DNA from 3 places in the Pedococcus sp. P2_D7 genome. Region 3 is predicted to be linked to each of the others. Evidence: riboswitches for the same ligand, from Rfam matches in the RefSeq annotation. Region 3 holds a riboswitch; each other region holds the start of a gene.
What was found. Region 3 has a riboswitch for S-adenosylmethionine ahead of AC1DWJ_RS18370 (bifunctional o-acetylhomoserine/o-acetylserine sulfhydrylase). Riboswitches for the same ligand answer to the same signal wherever they lie in the genome.
Positions count from the first base shown of each region.

Region 1: it holds a riboswitch for S-adenosylmethionine, as region 3 does, so the genes downstream of both, AC1DWJ_RS14505 (aminotransferase class V-fold PLP-dependent enzyme) here and AC1DWJ_RS18370 (bifunctional o-acetylhomoserine/o-acetylserine sulfhydrylase) in region 3, are expected to answer to the same signal.
Region 2: it holds a riboswitch for S-adenosylmethionine, as region 3 does, so the genes downstream of both, ssuE (NADPH-dependent FMN reductase) here and AC1DWJ_RS18370 (bifunctional o-acetylhomoserine/o-acetylserine sulfhydrylase) in region 3, are expected to answer to the same signal.

Region 1 covers NZ_JBFUEH010000005.1:437,588-442,977, reverse strand. The annotation lists gene AC1DWJ_RS14510 (FtsK/SpoIIIE family DNA translocase) at 1-848, opposite strand, end outside; SAM riboswitch class IV at 1,230-1,342, shown strand; gene AC1DWJ_RS14505 (aminotransferase class V-fold PLP-dependent enzyme) at 1,385-2,788, shown strand; gene AC1DWJ_RS14500 (ribonuclease J) at 2,925-4,610, opposite strand; gene dapA (4-hydroxy-tetrahydrodipicolinate synthase) at 4,607-5,390, opposite strand, start outside.
Region 2 covers NZ_JBFUEH010000007.1:191,052-196,441, forward strand. The annotation lists gene AC1DWJ_RS17590 (NADP-dependent oxidoreductase) at 1-734, shown strand, start outside; SAM riboswitch class IV at 864-978, shown strand; gene ssuE (NADPH-dependent FMN reductase) at 1,240-1,815, shown strand; gene AC1DWJ_RS17600 (ABC transporter substrate-binding protein) at 1,815-2,858, shown strand; gene AC1DWJ_RS17605 (ABC transporter ATP-binding protein) at 2,855-3,700, shown strand; gene AC1DWJ_RS17610 (ABC transporter permease) at 3,762-4,622, shown strand; gene AC1DWJ_RS17615 (LLM class flavin-dependent oxidoreductase) at 4,671-5,390, shown strand, end outside.
Region 3 covers NZ_JBFUEH010000008.1:129,764-135,153, forward strand. The annotation lists gene AC1DWJ_RS18340 (RNA polymerase sigma factor) at 1-92, shown strand, start outside; gene AC1DWJ_RS18345 (hypothetical protein) at 161-754, shown strand; gene AC1DWJ_RS18350 (hypothetical protein) at 747-1,178, shown strand; gene AC1DWJ_RS18355 (nitroreductase family deazaflavin-dependent oxidoreductase) at 1,199-1,636, opposite strand; gene AC1DWJ_RS18360 (hypothetical protein) at 1,748-2,041, shown strand; gene AC1DWJ_RS18365 (hypothetical protein) at 2,038-3,267, shown strand; SAM riboswitch class IV at 3,336-3,451, shown strand; gene AC1DWJ_RS18370 (bifunctional o-acetylhomoserine/o-acetylserine sulfhydrylase) at 3,605-4,924, shown strand; gene AC1DWJ_RS18375 (hypothetical protein) at 4,937-5,390, opposite strand, start outside.

The DNA of each region.
Region 1 (5,390 bases), on a different contig from region 3:
TCGTCACCCTCGAGCGGACCCTCCGGGTCGATGACCCGGCGACGACGCTTCGGCTTCTCCTCGGCGACCTCCAGGGGCGCCGCGGCGCCGTCGTCGGGGTGGCCACGGTGGAGCAGGTGGTCGCGCAGGTCGGAGAGGCGCGTGGGGATCATGTGCACCGGGGTCGCGGTCATCACCAGCAGGCCGAAGAAGCCCAGCATCAGCAGGATCGGCACGGTGCCGTAGACCGACACCGCGGCCTCGAGCGGGCTCGAGGCCAGGAACCCGATGATCCCGCCACCGTCCCGCATGCCCTCGGCGCCCTGGGGTGGGGTCGGGATGCCCGCGGCGACGTGGGCCAACCCGGAGGCCGCGAACGCGAGGGCACCCAGGCCCACCCCGATGCGGGAGTTGGCCGAGTCCTCCTGCGGCGCGCGCAGGAAGCGGATGCCCAGGAAGAGCAGGGCGAGTGGCACGGCATACGCCACGACTCCGAAGGTGCCTGCGACGACGGCGTGCACGATGTCACCGAGGGCGCCGTCGAAGGCCCACCACTCACGGGCGGCCACGAGGATCGACAGTCCGATGAGGAAGAAGCCGAGCCCGTCACGGCGGTGCTCGGGCTCGAGCTCACGGGCGCTGGTGCCGACCCGGCGCACGGCGCCACCGGCCACGTGCGCCATGCCCATCCAGGTGCCCCGGACCGCGCGAAGGGGCAGCGGCAGCCCTCCCCCCTTGGTCTTGCCACGGGCGGAGGTCTTGCGGGGTGTGCTGCTCTTGCGGTTGGCGGGGCGTGTTGCGGTGCCCCGGCTCCCGGACGAGCGCGACCCTGCTGCTGATCGTGCTGAGGTGGACGGACGTGTCGCCATGCTCCGCAGGCTACGCGAAGGTCACACCGGAAACACGCGTCACACGCGTATCACCGGGGGGCAATCTGCCCCCACCGTCCCTCATCCGAACGGTCGACATCTGGTCGCGATTGGGTCGCCCGAGCCCCTTTCCCCTTACCAAGAGGCGACCCCAGGTGACACGCTCGGCCTTGCGTCTGGCGGGGCCTGCGCCGACGACCAGCAGTGGTCGTCGGCGCAGGCGCGCATCGAGGGGGAACCGGTCGCGGGACCCGGCTCTGCCGACCCCCCGCCAGGCCACGTCGCAGACCCCTCGAGTCCTCGCGGTCCACGTCTCAGATGACGGGAAGCTCCGCCCACGGGCTGGATCGCCCCGTGCTCGACGCCCTACTCTCGACACCAGGTCATGAGTGTCAGCGCGAAGCCCCGGCTTGCTGACCAGCAACCCTCCTCCGCGGTGGGGTGCTCCGGGTGACGACCGGGCCGTCTGCACCCGCAGCCGGCAAGCGCGGACCCGGGAGCACGTTCGGGTCCCACCCGGACCAGGAGCACTCCCCATGTCGATCGCGAGCACCCCCCCACCCGCCTTCCGCCGGAGCGCGCCCCTCGCCCACGCCCGCACCCACCTGCGCCCCGTCCCGGACGCGCACACCTGGGGCGAGGTCGGACCGCTTCCTGCCGTGGTCTCCGAGTCGCTGCCCGTGCCGACCCTCGAGGGCACGGTCGACTACGCCAACTTCGACCACGCCGCCTCGACCCCGGCCCTGGTGAGCGTCAAGGCCGCCGTCGACAGCGCGCTGCGCACGTACTCCTCGGTGCACCGCGGCAACGGCTGGGCCTCCCGCGTGACCTCCTCCTGGTACGAGCAGGCCCGGGCCGAGGTGCGCGCGTTCGTCGGGGCGCGCGAGGGCGACGAGGTCGTCTTCACCCGCAACAGCACCGACTCCTTCAACCTGCTGGCCCGTTGCCTCCCCCGCGACACCCAGGTGTTCGTCTTCGAGACCGAGCACCACGCGGCCCTCCTGCCGTGGTCACCCCGTCGGACCCACCGCCTCCCGGTGCCCGGCAGCGTCGGTGACGCCGCGGTGCTGCTGCGGACGGCGCTGCGTGAGCACCCGGGCCGCCACAAGCTGGTCGTGCTCGCCGGCGCCTCCAACGTCACCGGCGAGATCTGGCCGATCCGCGAGCTCGCGGCGATCGCGCGTCGGGGCGGTGCCCGCGTCGTCCTCGACGCAGCGCAGTACGCACCGCACCGCCCGGTCGACCTCGACGACCTCGGGGTCGACTACGTGGTGCTGTCGGGTCACAAGCTCTACGCGCCGTTCGGCGCCGGGGTGCTGGCCGGACGGGTCGACTGGCTCGACGCGGCCGCGCCGTACCTCGCCGGGGGCGGGGCCACCAAGGCAGTCACCACCCGCGGGGTCGTGTGGCAGGACGGCGCGGCCCGCCACGAGGCCGGCAGCCCGAACGTCATCGGCGCCGTCGCCCTCGCCGCGGCCTGCCACAGCCTGCGCTCCCACGCCGAGGCGATCGAGGCCCACGAGGCGGCCCTCGGGCGCCGGCTGCTCGACGGCCTGGCCGCCATCGACGGCGTCGAGACCTACTCCCTCTTCAGCCCCGACCACGAGCGCGTGGCCGTCGCGACCTTCACCGTCGACGGCGTGGAGTCCTCGCTCGTCTCCGCCGCCCTGTCGGCCGAGCACGGGATCGGCGTCCGGGACGGCAAGTTCTGCGCGCACCTGTGCGTCGACGCCCTGCTCGACGACCCGTATGCCGCGGCGTCGACGACCGCGGTCCGCGCCAGTGTCGGGCTGGCCACGACGGCCGAGCACGTCGACCGGCTGCTCGCCGCCGTGGCCGAGCTCGCCGAGCACGGCCCGCGGGCCGAGTACGTCGAGGGTCCGCAGGGCTGGGCGCCGGTCAACGACCCGCGCGCCCTGGACGTCGCCCGCCCCTGGTAGCCGACCCGCGGCATACCCCGGCCGACAGCTCGCACCCCACCCGCCACCCCTTTATCGGGTTACCCGATAAAGGGGCGCTTCACCCGGGAACGGTTCTCGGGTGGAGCGCAACCTTGTCGGGCGGACCCAGCACAGGTCAGGCCTGGATGACGACCGGGATGATCATCGGGCGGCGACGGATCTTGCCGCCCACCCAGCCGCCGATGGCCCGGCGCATGACCTGCTCGAGCTGGTGGGAGTCGGTGACCCCGTTTCCGGTGGCCTCCGCCAGCGCCTGCTCGATCTTGGGGCGCACCTGGCTGAAGATCTCGTCGTCCTCGGCGAACCCGCGGGCCTGGATCTCGGGGCCCGCCGCGATCTTGCCGGTCGCGGCGTCGATCACGACGATGACCGAGATGAAGCCCTCGTCACGCAGGATGCGGCGGTCCTTGAGCAGCGCCTCGTCGAACTCGCCGACCGACGACCCGTCCACGTAGACGTAGCCGCACGGCACGGCACCGACGATGCGGGCGACGCCGTCGACCAGGTCGACGACCACGCCGTCCTCGGCCAGCACGACCTGCTCACGCGGCACACCGGTCTGGACGGCGAGCTCGGCGTTGGCCACGAGGTGGCGCCACTCGCCGTGCACCGGCATGACGTTGCGGGGCTTGACGATGTTGTAGCAGTAGAGGAGCTCGCCGGCGCTGGCGTGACCCGAGACGTGCACCTTGGCGTTGCCCTTGTGCACGACGTTGACGCCGAGCCGCATGAGGCCGTTGATGATGCGGTAGACGGCGTTCTCGTTGCCGGGGATGAGGGACGAGGCCATCAGCACCGTGTCGCCCTCGCCGACGTCGATGCGGTGGTCGCGGTTGGCCATCCGGGACAGGGCTGCCATCGGCTCACCCTGCGAGCCGGTGCAGATGAGGACCACCTGGTCGTCGGGGAAGTTATCGAGCTTCTTGACGTCGACGAGCACGCCGTCGGGCACGTGGAGGTAGCCCAGCTCGGCCGCGATCCCCATGTTGCGGACCATCGAGCGACCCACCATGGCGACCTTGCGGCCGGCCTGCTCCGCGGCGTTGAGCACCTGCTGGACCCGGTGCACGTGCGAGGAGAAGCACGCCACGATGATCCGGCGCTCGGCGTCGCGGAAGACCTTGTCGATGGCCGGCGCGATGTCCTTCTCCGGCGTCGTGAACCCCGGGACCTCGGCGTTGGTCGAGTCGGTCATGAAGAGGTCGACGCCCTCCTCCCCCAGCCGGGCGAAGGCGCGCAGGTCGGTGAGGCGGTTGTCCAGCGGCAGCTGGTCCATCTTGAAGTCACCGGTGTGCAGGATCGTGCCGCCGGGCGTCCGCACGAACACCGCGAGCGCGTCGGGGATCGAGTGGTTGACCGCCACGAACTCGCAGTCGAAGACGCCGAGCTTCTCGCGCATCCCCTCCTTGACCCCGAGGGTGTAGGGGGTGATCCGGTGCTCCTTGAGCTTGGCCTCGATGAGGGCCAGCGTCAGCATCGACCCGACGACGGGGATGTCGCGCTTCAGCTTGAGCAGGTAGGGCACGGCACCGATGTGGTCCTCGTGGCCGTGGGTCAGCACGATCGCCTGGATGTCGTCCAGGCGGTCCTCGAGGTACTCGAAGTCGGGCAGGATCAGGTCGACGCCCGGGTGGTGGTCCTCGGGGAACAGCACCCCGCAGTCGATGACGAGCAGCTGTCCGTCGTGCTCGATGACCGCCATGTTGCGGCCGACCTCGCCGAGGCCACCGAGCGCGATGATGCGCACGCCGTTCTTGGGCAGCGGCCGGGGCAGGTTGAGCTCGGGGTGGGGATGACTCACAGCAGGCCAGACTCCTTGAGACCGGCGCGCAGGATGTCCAGGTGCTCCGGTGGTGACTCGACGAGCGGCAACCGCACCGTCGCGTGGTCGATGACGCCGAGCTCGACGAGCGCGGCCTTGGCCATGATCGCACCCTGGGAGGTGCTCATGATGGCGTCGACGGCAGGGACGAGCCGTCGGTGGATGTCGCGGGCGGCGGCGAGGTCGCCGCGGTCGACGGCTGCGACCATCGCGGCATAGTCCTTGCCGGCCACGTGGCCGACGACGCTGACCGTGCCCACGGCACCCAGCGCGAGCCAGGGCAGGGTGGTCGCGTCGTCGCCGGAGAAGTAGAGCAGGTCGGTCTCGGCCAGCACGTGGGTGGTGGCCCACGGGTCACCCTTGGCGTCCTTGACGGCCACGATCCGGTCGTGTGCGGCGAGCTCGAGGAGGGTGGCGGTGTCGAACGGGATGCCGGTGCGGCCCGGGATGTCGTAGAGCATCACCGGCAGGTCGGTGGCGTCGGCCACCGCGTGGCAGTGCGCGACCAGCCCGGGCTGGGTCGGCTTGTTGTAGTAGGGCGACACGAGCAGCAGCCCGGTCGCGCCGGCGTCGACCGCACGGGTGGCCATCTCGACGCTGTGCGCGGTCGCGTTGGAGCCGACGCCGGCCACCACCGCGGCGTGTCCGTCGGCGGCCTCGGCGACGACCCGGACCATCTCGATCGACTCGTCGTCGCTGAGGGTGGCGGCCTCGCCGGTCGTGCCGTTGACCACGATGCCGTCGTGGCCGCTGTCCAGC
Region 2 (5,390 bases), on a different contig from region 3:
GGGACGTCGCCGGAGTGGTCGAGGCCGTCGGTCTCGACACCCCCGAGTGGTCGGTCGGCGACGAGGTGATCGCCTACGCCCGCAAGGACTGGGTGCAGGGCGGCACGTTCGCCGAGCTCGTCACCGCACCCGTGCGCACCGTCGCTCGCAAGCCGAAATCGCTGGACTGGCACCAGGCCGCCGGCCTCCCGCTCGCCGGCCTCACGGCATACCAGCTGCTGGCGCGGTTGGGCCTCAAGGAAGGCGAGACCGTGCTGGTCCACGCCGCCGCCGGCGGCGTCGGGCTCCTCGCCGTGCAGATCGCCCGTGCGCTCGGCGCGCGCGTGATCGGCACCGCCTCCGAGGGCAACCACGAGTTCTTGCGCGGGCTGGGTGTCGAGCCGGTGTCGTATGCCGAGGGGCTGGCCGAGCGCGTGCGCGAGCTCGCGCCCGACGGCGTCGACGTCGTGGCCGACTTCGTCGGTGGCGTGCTGGAGACCACTCGCGCGGTCCTCAAGGACGGTGGCCGACACGGGTCCATCGCCGACGGGACGGTGGCCGAGGCCGGTGGCATCTCTGCCTGGGTGCGTCCCAACGCGGAGGACCTGACCGCTCTGGGCGACCTCGCCGACGACGGCAAGCTGACCGTGCCCGTGGCGGAGGTGTTCCAGCTGGCCGACGCGACCAAGGCGTTCGAGCTGAGCCAGACCGGTCACGTGCGCGGCAAGATCGCCATCGAGGTCAGCACCGACTGAGCTCAGCGAGGCCTGAAAAGGGCGTCCACGCACGGGATTTCGTGCGTGGGCGCCCTTCTCCGTCCCAACATGCGAGAGCAATATCCTACTTATTTGATAGGTAATAGGCGAAGGGCTACGTTCATCCCAGGTCACGAGTTCCAGCGCACAGCCCCGGCTTGCTGGACGGCAACCCTCCCACTCGCGGCGGGGTGCTCCGGGTGAGGACCTGGCGACAGTCGCACGACTGTCGCAAGCGCGAGGCTCTCGGGCCTCCACGAGGACGGAAACCCATGAAGGACAACGGATCCAGGCACCGAGCCGATCGCTCGTGCCACCGTGTCCTGCGCAGGCACGTCGACCTGCTCAGGGTCTCCAGCGCGCTCTGTCACCGCTAACGCGCTAGCTCCGCTCGTCTGTCCGCCGTCACATCCTGACGACGGTCCCTGACGAATCCCCTTCTCCCACGACGGTTCTGCCCCCTGTGGCGGACCCGGTGATGCCCCATGCCCGAAAGGACTTTCCCATGGCTGTCATAGCCACCATCTCCAGCAGTCCCAACCGAACGTCCAAGACCGATGCCGTCCTCGCTGACATCGCCCGCCAGCTGCAGCGAGCCGGCCACGTCGTGGTCCCAGTCGTCCTGCGTGACCTGCCTGCCGAGCCGCTCCTTCGCGGCAACGCCCACGACCCTGACATCGCCCGGGCAGTCGCGGCCCTCGAGGCCGCCGACGCAGTCGTGGTCTCGACCCCGGTCTACAAGGCGGCCTACGGTGGTCTGCTCAAGACCTTCCTCGACCTCCTCCCGCAGTTCGCCCTGCGCGGCAAGGTCGTCCTGCCCGTGGCGACCGGCGGCACCCCGGCTCATGTGCTCGTCGTCGACTACGCCCTGCGCCCGGTGCTGGCCAGCCTCGCTCCGAGCAGCATCACCCCCGGCTGGTTTGTCCTCGCGGACCACATCACCTTGGTGGAGGGCGGAGAGGTGCTCATCGACGAGGTGGCCCACCGTCCTCTTCGCGAGGTGACCGCCGTCTTCCTCGACACGGTCGCGGGCCGTTCGCTCGTGGCCGCGGGTGCCGAGCCGCGTGAGGCGGTGGCCTGATGCGCGCCACGACTCGTCCATCACGGCGTCGTCCCCTCGTGGCGGCGGTATCCACGCTGCTCCCCCTCGGCCTCGTCGGCGGTTGCGCCCTCCCCTCGAGCGAGGCCAGCACGGACGTCAAGGGGCCGGTGACGATCCGCTACCAGGGCTCGGCCAACCTGGTCGGGCTGCCGGAGCTCGCGGCCGACCTCGGGTACTTCCCGACGGTGAAGCTCAAGTGGGTCGGCAACACGACCAGCGGTCCCCAGGACATCCAGTCGGCGGCCACCGGCCAGACCGACGTGGGCGGCGCCTTCTCCGGTGCGGTGGTCAAGCTGATCAAGGCCGGTGCGCCGGTCAAGGCAGTCGTCAACTACTACGGCGAGGACGCCAAGTCCTTCAACGGCTTCTACGTCAAGGAGGACAGCCCGATCCGGACCCCGCGGGACCTGATCGGCAAGAAGATCGCGGTCAACACCCTCGGCGCGCACGCCGAGGCCGTGATCGACACGTACCTCAAGAAGAACGGGCTGACGCCACAGGAGATCGACCGCGTCCAGCTCGTGCCGCTGCCGCCGAACGACACCGAGCTGGCCGTCCGTCGCGGGCAGGTCGACGTGGGCACGCTCTCCGGGGTGCTCCAGGACCACGCCATCGCCACGGGTGGGCTGCGCTCGCTCTTCAGCGACTACGCCCTCTTCGGCGCCTTCAACGGCGGGCAGTACGTGCTGCGTGACGACTTCATCGCGAAGAACCCCGCCGCTGCCAAGGAGTTCGTCACTGGGGTCGCGAAGGCCATCGAGTGGGAGCGCACCACCCCTCGCGCGGAGGTCATCGCCCGGTTCACGAGCATCATCGAGAAGCGCGGCCGCAACGAGAAGACCGACAACCTCAAGTACTGGAAGAGCGTCGGGATCCCCAGCACGGGCGGCGTGATCACCGACGAGGACTTCACCCGGTGGGAGCCGTGGCTGGTCGACAGCGGCATCATCACGAAGGGCGAGCTCCAGCCGAGCAAGCTCTACACCAACGAGTTCAACCAGCTCGCCCAGGACGCATCATGAGCGCGCACATCGAGCTCAAGGGGGTGACCAAGGAGTTTGCGCTGCGGCCCACCCGCGAGCAGCCGCGGGCGCGCACCCTGATGGCGCTCGAGGACGTGTCGCTGGACGTGCCGCGCGGTGAGTTCCTGACCCTGGTCGGCCCCAGCGGGTCGGGCAAGACCACCCTGCTGGACCTCCTCGGAGGGCTCAGTCGACCGACACGTGGGAGCGTCCTCGTCGAGGGACGCGAGGTGACCGGCCCGGGGCTCGACCGCGGGATCGTCTTCCAGCAGTACGCGCTCTTCCCCTGGCGCACCACCCTGGCCAACGTCACCTTCGCTCTCGAGCAGCAGGGGCTCGGCCGACGTGAGCGCATCGAGCGTGCGAGGGAGAACCTCGCTCTGGTCGGCCTGGAGGGCTTCGAGGACCGCTATCCCCACGAGCTGTCGGGAGGGATGAAGCAGCGGGTGGCGATCGCCCGCAGCCTCGCCTACCAGCCCGGCATCCTGCTCATGGACGAGCCGTTCGCAGCCCTGGACGCGCAGACCCGCGAGCAGCTGCAGGACGAGCTCGTGCGGATCTGGCGGGCCACCGGCACCACGGTCGTCTTCATCACGCACGGCATCGAGGAGGCGGTCTACCTCGGCCAGCGCGTCGCGGTGCTGAGCTCGCGTCCCGGCCGGCTCAAGGCGCTCGTCGACATCGACCTCGGCGACCGGGAGTCCACGACGGACCTACGCTCCGACCCCCGCTTCGTCCACTACCGGCACGAGGTCTGGACGCTCCTGCACGACGAGGTTCGGAGGGCCCAGGACGCCGGGCACCTCAAGATCCAGCCCGATGGCACAGAGAAGGCAGCCTGATGAACATCACCCCACAAAGTTCTTCGCTCCTGCGTCGCTCCGATACTTCGCGGGGACCCCGATGAGCACTGCGACCCTCGAGGCCCCATCCGCGGTGACGGTCGTCACGCCGACCGCGTCCACGCGGCATACGAGGGGGCATGGCCTGGCGCGCAGCGTCGGCAGGCTCACCCGGCGATCGGCGGCCGTGGTCCTCTTCCTGCTGCTGTGGGAGTACGGCACCCAGTACCTGCTCGACCCCGCGCGCAGGGTCTTCCTGCCACCCCTCCACGAGGTCCTGCAGGCCTGGTGGGGTCTGGCCGAGAGCGGGCAGCTCCAGCAGCACGTGGCGGCCAGCCTGACCCGGTCGGCGGTGGGGTTCAGCCTCGCCGTGGTGTCGGGGATCGCCCTCGGGCTGGTGGTGGCCTGGTACGACGGCCTGCGGGAGTTCCTCACCCCGCTGCTCGAGGCGTTCCGCAACACCGCGGCGCTCGCCCTCCTGCCGGTCTTCGTCCTGCTCCTCGGAATCGGCGAGACCAGCAAGATCTCGATCGTCGCCTACGCCAGCTTCTTCCCGGTGCTGCTCAACACCATCGCCGGGGTGCGGACTGTCGACCCGCTGCTGGTGAGGGCGGCCCGGTCGCTCGGCCTGGGCAGCCTCGCGCTGTTCCAGAAGGTCGTGCTGCCTTCGGCGGTGCCGACGATCTTCACGGGCGTGCGGATGGCCGGCACGTCGTCGATCCTCGTGCTCATCGCCGCCGAGATGGTCGGCGCCAAGGCCGGGCTCGGCTACCTCATCGTCAACGCACAGAGCAGCTTCCAGATCCCGGACATGTACGCCGGAATCCTCACCGTCTCGCTGTTCGGCCTCCTCGTGAACACGGTCCTGGTGCGGCTGGAGCGGCACTTCTCCCGGTGGCGCGTCGCGGCCGCTGCTCGCTGAGGCCGGCAGCCACCCCCACTCGAAACTCCCTGAAAGGTGACCAGATCCATGTCTCCGACCCCCGGGGCCCGCCCCCGACGAGAGCTCCACCTCAACGCATTCATCATGTCCACCGGACACCACGAGGCGGCCTGGCGCCACCCCGACGTCGAGCCGGCCAGGGCGCTGACCCTCCAGCACTACGTCGACATCGCACGGACCGCCGAGCGGGGACGCCTCGACTCGGTGTTCTTCGCCGACAGCGTCGCGCTGCACGGCAAGGTGCGGCACAACACGCACAGCGCCTTCGAGCCGTTGACGCTGCTGGCGGCGCTCGCGGCGTCGACCAGCCACGTCGGCCTGATCGCGACGGCCTCGACGACCTACAACCACCCCTACACGTTGGCGCGGGCGTTCGCCTCGCTCGACCACCTCAGCGGTGGCCGGGCGGGGTGGAACATCGTCACCAGCGCCGGTCAGGACGAGGCGCGAAACTTCGGCCTGACCGACCGTCCCGACCACGAGGCGAGGTATGCCCGGGCCACCGAGTTCGTGCAGCTGGCCCAGGCCCTCTGGGACTCCTTCGACGACGAGGCAGTGGTTGCGGACAAGGCTGCCGGGATCTACGCCGACACCGACCTGATCACCCCGGTCGACCACCGGGGCGAGCACTACGAGGTGCGGGGCCCGCTCAACATCCGCAGGCCGGTCCAGGGCTACCCGCTGCTGGTCCAGGCGGGGTCGAGCGATTCCGGCAAGGAGTACGCAGCCCGCTTCGCCGAGGCCGTC
Region 3 (5,390 bases):
CGACCACCCAGGGCAAGAAGTCGGGCACCAGCACGGCCCCGGGCACCGGTGCCGGCAACGGGAACGGCCAGGGCGCTCCGAGCGGCGGCTAGCGCTCGTGCCGGCGGTGGAGACCACGTAGTCAGAGTCGCTGCAGTACGCCCAGCTGGCCCTGGTCACCATGGGGTGGATCGTCATGTTGCAGGTCGGGCTCGTCGTCCTCGACCGGGTCCGCTCGGGCGTCGAGCTGGCTCCGGGCCAGTGGGTGGCGATCGTGGTGCTGCTTGCTGCCCAGGCCTACCTGCTGCTGGCGCCGGCGAGCACCTCGACCACCTCGGCCCGATCGCGCCACGTCAGCCGGTGGGTGCCTTGCGTTGGTGCGGCACCGCCCTCGCGTAGGCTTCCCGCCGTGCTCTACCCGTTGACCGTCGTGCTGCTCGTGGCATCCGTCGTGCTCCTCGCCGTCGCCGCCGGGTATGCCGCGCGCCGGCGTCTCGTCGACGACCGCCTCCTCCTCGTGGCCGCGGTCGTCGAGCTCGGACTCGTCGTCCAGCTCGTGGTCGCCCTGGCGCACCTCGGGAGCGTCCCCGGCGACAGTGCGGAACAGGCCACCTTCGCGGCCTACGCGATCACGCTGCCCTTCGTGCCTCCAGCGGCGGTCTTCCTCGCGCTCAAGGAGAAGACTCGCTGGGCCATGGGGGTCGTCGCCGTCGGGGCGTTCGCGGTCGCCGTGATGACCGCGCGGCTCCAGCAGATCTGGAACCTCGGTGGCTGACCAGCAGACCGAGGCACAGACCCCTCGCCCCACCCGCTCGGGGCCAGGGGTGGTGCTGGTGGCCGTCTACGGCCTCCTCGCCCTGGCCGCCACCGGCCGGTCGGTGCTCCAGATCACCGAGTACTTCTCCCGCGCACCACTGGCCTACCTCTTGTCGGCGCTGGCCGCGGTCATCTACGTCGTGGCGACGGTGGCGCTCGCCCGGGAAGACCGCACCTCACGCCGGGTGGCGCTGGTCGCCATCAGCGTCGAGCTGGTCGGCGTGCTGGTGGTGGGGCTGGCGTCCTACCTCGACAGGGACGCCTTCCCCGACAAGACGGTGTGGTCGCACTTCGGCTCGGGCTACGGGTTCGTGCCGCTCGTCCTACCGGTGCTCGGACTGCTCTGGCTGCGGCACACCGCGCGATCCCGCAGCACGGTGTAGCAGCACGGTGTAGCAGCCCGCTAGGCCTCGACCGGCTCCAGCACGAACACCGGGATGAGCCGGTCGGTCTTGACCTGGTAGTCGGCGTAGGGCGGGAACGCCTGGACGCACCGCGGCCACCACTCGTCCCGCTCGGCCCCCTCGAGCTCACGGGCGCGGACGGTCCAGGTGCGGTCGTCGTCCTGGACGTCGAGCACCGGGTTCTTGCGGATGTTGGCGTACCACTTCGGGTGCTCGGGAGCGCCGGCCTGGCTGGCCACCGCGGCATACACGCCGTCGTGCTCGACCCGCATGAGCGGCACCTTGCGGACCTTGCCGGAGACGCCCACCATCGTGAGCAGCACCACCGGGCGCCCCTGGATGTCGACGGCCCGGGTGGTGCCCGCCGCCTCGATCTTCTCGACCTGGGTGCGGACCCACTTGGTGGGGCTGGCTGCGTAGTCGCCGGTGATGGTCATGGGCCCATCCCAACATGCCTCCCTGACGCCCGCGCGACCGCCCCTCAGGGTGGCCGAGTGGCCTGTGGACAACTTGACGGGCGGCTCTCGACGCCCGCCTACCCTCGGTGGATGACCAGCATCGAGGTGGACCCCGAGATCCTCGTCGCGTTCGGCCGCTCCCTCACCGAGGTCGCCGCAGACCTGCAGTGGCAGGCGACCAGCGCCGCCGAGCAGGCCTGGGCGCTCGGTCCCGGCGACACCGCGGGGGCGCTCGCGTCGGTGCTCGGGGACTTCGAGCACCAGCGGCAGCTGCTCGGTCGCGAGCTGGACGACCTGGCCGGCCGCGTGACCAACGCCGGACGGCTCTACGCCGTGGTGGACCTCGAGGTCGGCGGGTGGCTCGAGCCGGCCGCTCCCCGATGACCGTCCTGCGGCCGCTGAACGGCGATCCTGCGACCGTGCGGGCGCTGGCCGACCGGCTGCAGGTGCAGAGCGAGCTGCTCCTGACCCGCGCCGAGGTCCTGCGCGGGCTGGCCGGTCCCGACGTCGCCTGGGAGAGCCCGGCCGGAGAGGCCTTCGCCGCGCGCGCACAGGCCGCCGCCTCCCTGCTGGTCTCGGTGGGACGCCGCCACGGCGTCTCCGCTGCCGCCCTCCGTCCGTTGGCTGCCGCGCTCGAACACGCCCAGCAGGTGGTCGGCGCAGCCGTGACCGAGCACACGATCGCCTACCCGCGGGCGGTGGCGCTCGGCACCGCCCGGGTCGAGGCCGAGCAGTCCGCCGACCCCGCACAGCGCGCCACCGCCGTGGCGCTGCACTGCCGGGAGGTCGCCGAGCTGGAGCGGGCGCAGGACGCCGAACGCCGGCACGCCGCGGCCTGGCGCCAGTTCCTCGAGGCCGACCGCCAGTGCGCCGCGGTGCTCCACCGGCTCGTCGAGGACGGTCTTGCCGACTCGCGCGCCTACGACACCCTGACCGGCCTCAGCCGGGCAGCCGGTGGGGTCGAAGACGTGGCCGGGTCGATCGCGCTCCTGCCCACCCCTCCCACCAAGGCGTTCGGCGTGGTCGCCGGGGTCGCCGGCGCGACCAAGCTGCTCGCCGACGCGTCGGTGAAGGTCGCCTACGGTGACGGCGACTGGACGTCGATCGGCCTCTCCGCGGGCGCGATGGCCACCGGGCGGGCGTCCACCGTCCTCAAGCGGGGTGCGCTCGCGACCAACCCCGCAGCCCGGGCCGCCGCCACCCGCACCGAGCGCCGGCTGCTGCGCTACGACGTCGGCGAGCGGTTGCGGCTCGCGACCGCCGCGGAGCTCCGACAGCTGGGCCGCACCGAGGTCAAGCGCCCGCTGCGCCCGTTCCGGCCGACCCGTGCCCTCTCCCGGGCGGGCTCTCCCGCGGCCACCGCCCACTGGCTCACCGAGCAGGTGGTCGGGCGCGCCAAGCACGCAGCCCGGGTCAAGTGGTTCGACGACCTCGCGCTCGCCACCCGCGACCCGGCGCGCTCCCGCACCATGCTGGTGACCGGTTTGAGTGCCGAGGCGGCGTCCTCCGGTGGTCGGGCGGCAGGGGTGCTGCGCGACCACCTCATCGACCGAGAGGAGAGCGAGGCCAAGCGGCTGCGTGACGCGCGCTCCGGCACCCCTGGCCGGTGAGTCCCACCTCGTCCGCGATGAGAGATGGGTATGCCGGGCGCTCACCGCCGCGGCGTACCCTCCGAGTAGGTCATGAGTGTCAGCGACAAGCCCCGGCTCGCTGGCCGGCAACCCTCCTCCGCGGTGGGGTGCCCCGGGTGAAGACCTGGCGGACGGCACCGGTTGCCGGCCGCAAGCGCGGGAGACCACCACGTGTCCCGCACCGTCTCCGGCGGTGTCGCCGGTGCACCCTCCGTGGAGGTGGCACCAGCAGCTCGATCAGCCACTCTCGATCGGGACCCACCGGCATACGGGCCCCGACGCCGCACCGCGGCACACGAGAGTGAAGGAACCTGAGATGAGCTCCACCAACTGGTCGTTCGAGACCCGCCAGGTCCACGTCGGACAGGAGCCGGACGCCGCCACGGGCGCCCGCGCCCTGCCGATCTACCAGACCACGTCGTACGTCTTCAAGGACACCGAGCACGCGGCGAACCTGTTCGCGCTCAAGGAGTTCGGCAACATCTACACCCGCATCATGAACCCGACGCAGGATGCGGTCGAACAGCGCGTCGCCTCGCTCGAGGGTGGCGTCGGCGCGCTCCTCGTCGCCTCGGGCCAAGCCGCCGAGACCCTCGCGATCCTCAACATCGCGGAGGCGGGCGACCACATCGTGGCCAGCCCCAGCCTCTACGGCGGGACGTTCAACCTGCTGAAGCACACGCTGCCCAAGTTCGGGATCACGGTGACCTTCGTCGAGGACCCCAACGACATCGCGTCGTGGAAGGCGGCGGTCCAGCCCAACACCAAGCTGTTCTTCGGCGAGACCATCTCGAACCCCAAGTCGGAGGTGCTCGACATCGAGGCCGTGGCGGCCGCGGCCCACGAGGCCGGCGTCCCGCTCGTCGTCGACAACACGATCGCCACCCCGTTCCTCATCCGGCCCCTGGAGTGGGGAGCCGACATCGTCCTGCACTCCGCCACCAAGTACCTCGGCGGCCACGGCACCTCGATCGCCGGCGTGATCGTCGACGGCGGCACCTTCGACTTCGGTGCAGACCCGGAGAAGTTCCCCAACTACAACACGCCCGAGGAGAGCTACCACGGGCTCGTCTTCGCCCGTGACCTCGGCGTCGGCAGCCCCTTGGGCGCGAACCTGGCCTTCATCCTCAAGGCCCGGGTGCAGCTGCTGCGCGACCTCGGCCCGGCCATCTCGCCGTTCAACGCGTTCCTCATCGCGCAGGGCATCGAGACCTTGAGCCTGCGCCTCGAGCGGCACCTCGAGAACACCCACAAGGTGGCGGCGTACCTCCAGGGGCACGAGCAGGTGGAGCAGGTCGTGTGGGCCTCGCTGCCCGACCACGAGTCCTACGCCAAGGCGAAGAAGTACACCCCACGAGGGGCCGGTGCCGTGCTCGCCTTCGAGATCGCCGGTGGGGTCGAGGCGGGTCGACGGTTCGTCGAGTCGCTGGTGCTGCACAGCCACGTCGCCAACATCGGTGACGTCCGGTCGCTCGCGATCCACCCGGCGTCGACGACCCACTCGCAGGGTCCGGACGGCGACCGCCTCAAGGCCGGCGTCACCCCGGGGCTGGTCCGGCTGGCCGTGGGGATCGAGCACATCGACGACATCATCGCCGACCTCGAGCAGGGCTTCATCGCCGCGAAGGGAGCCTGACCCGCGTCCGCCTCAGCTGCCGGTGGTCGCAGGTTTGCGGCCACCGGCGAGGTCGGCGTAGGCCGACCGGTCCCAGGTGTGCCGGAAGTTCGGGTCGGGGTGCCGCCACCCGGTGCCGTACAACCGCTCGAGGTAGACGAGCGGGTTGCGGGGCAACGGGCAGGTGACTCCCATCAGGGGAGCGCTCGAGGCCGGGAACATCATGTCCCGGGTGAGGGCGCCCCGGGCACCCGGATACCAGGACACGACGTCGCCCTCGAAGAGCCCGACGAAGACGTCGACGTGCTTCGCGCCAGGCTTGCGCACGTGGCGGTGCGCCGAGAAGTTGCCCGTCACCGTGAACCCGAGGGGCCGCAGGTGCTGCTCGACCAGGGCGAGACCCTCGGCCAGCGTGCTCGCCTCGTGAGGGTCGAAGGCGATGATGATGTCGAGGTCGTCGTCGTGGGGGATGAGTGCACCGTCACGG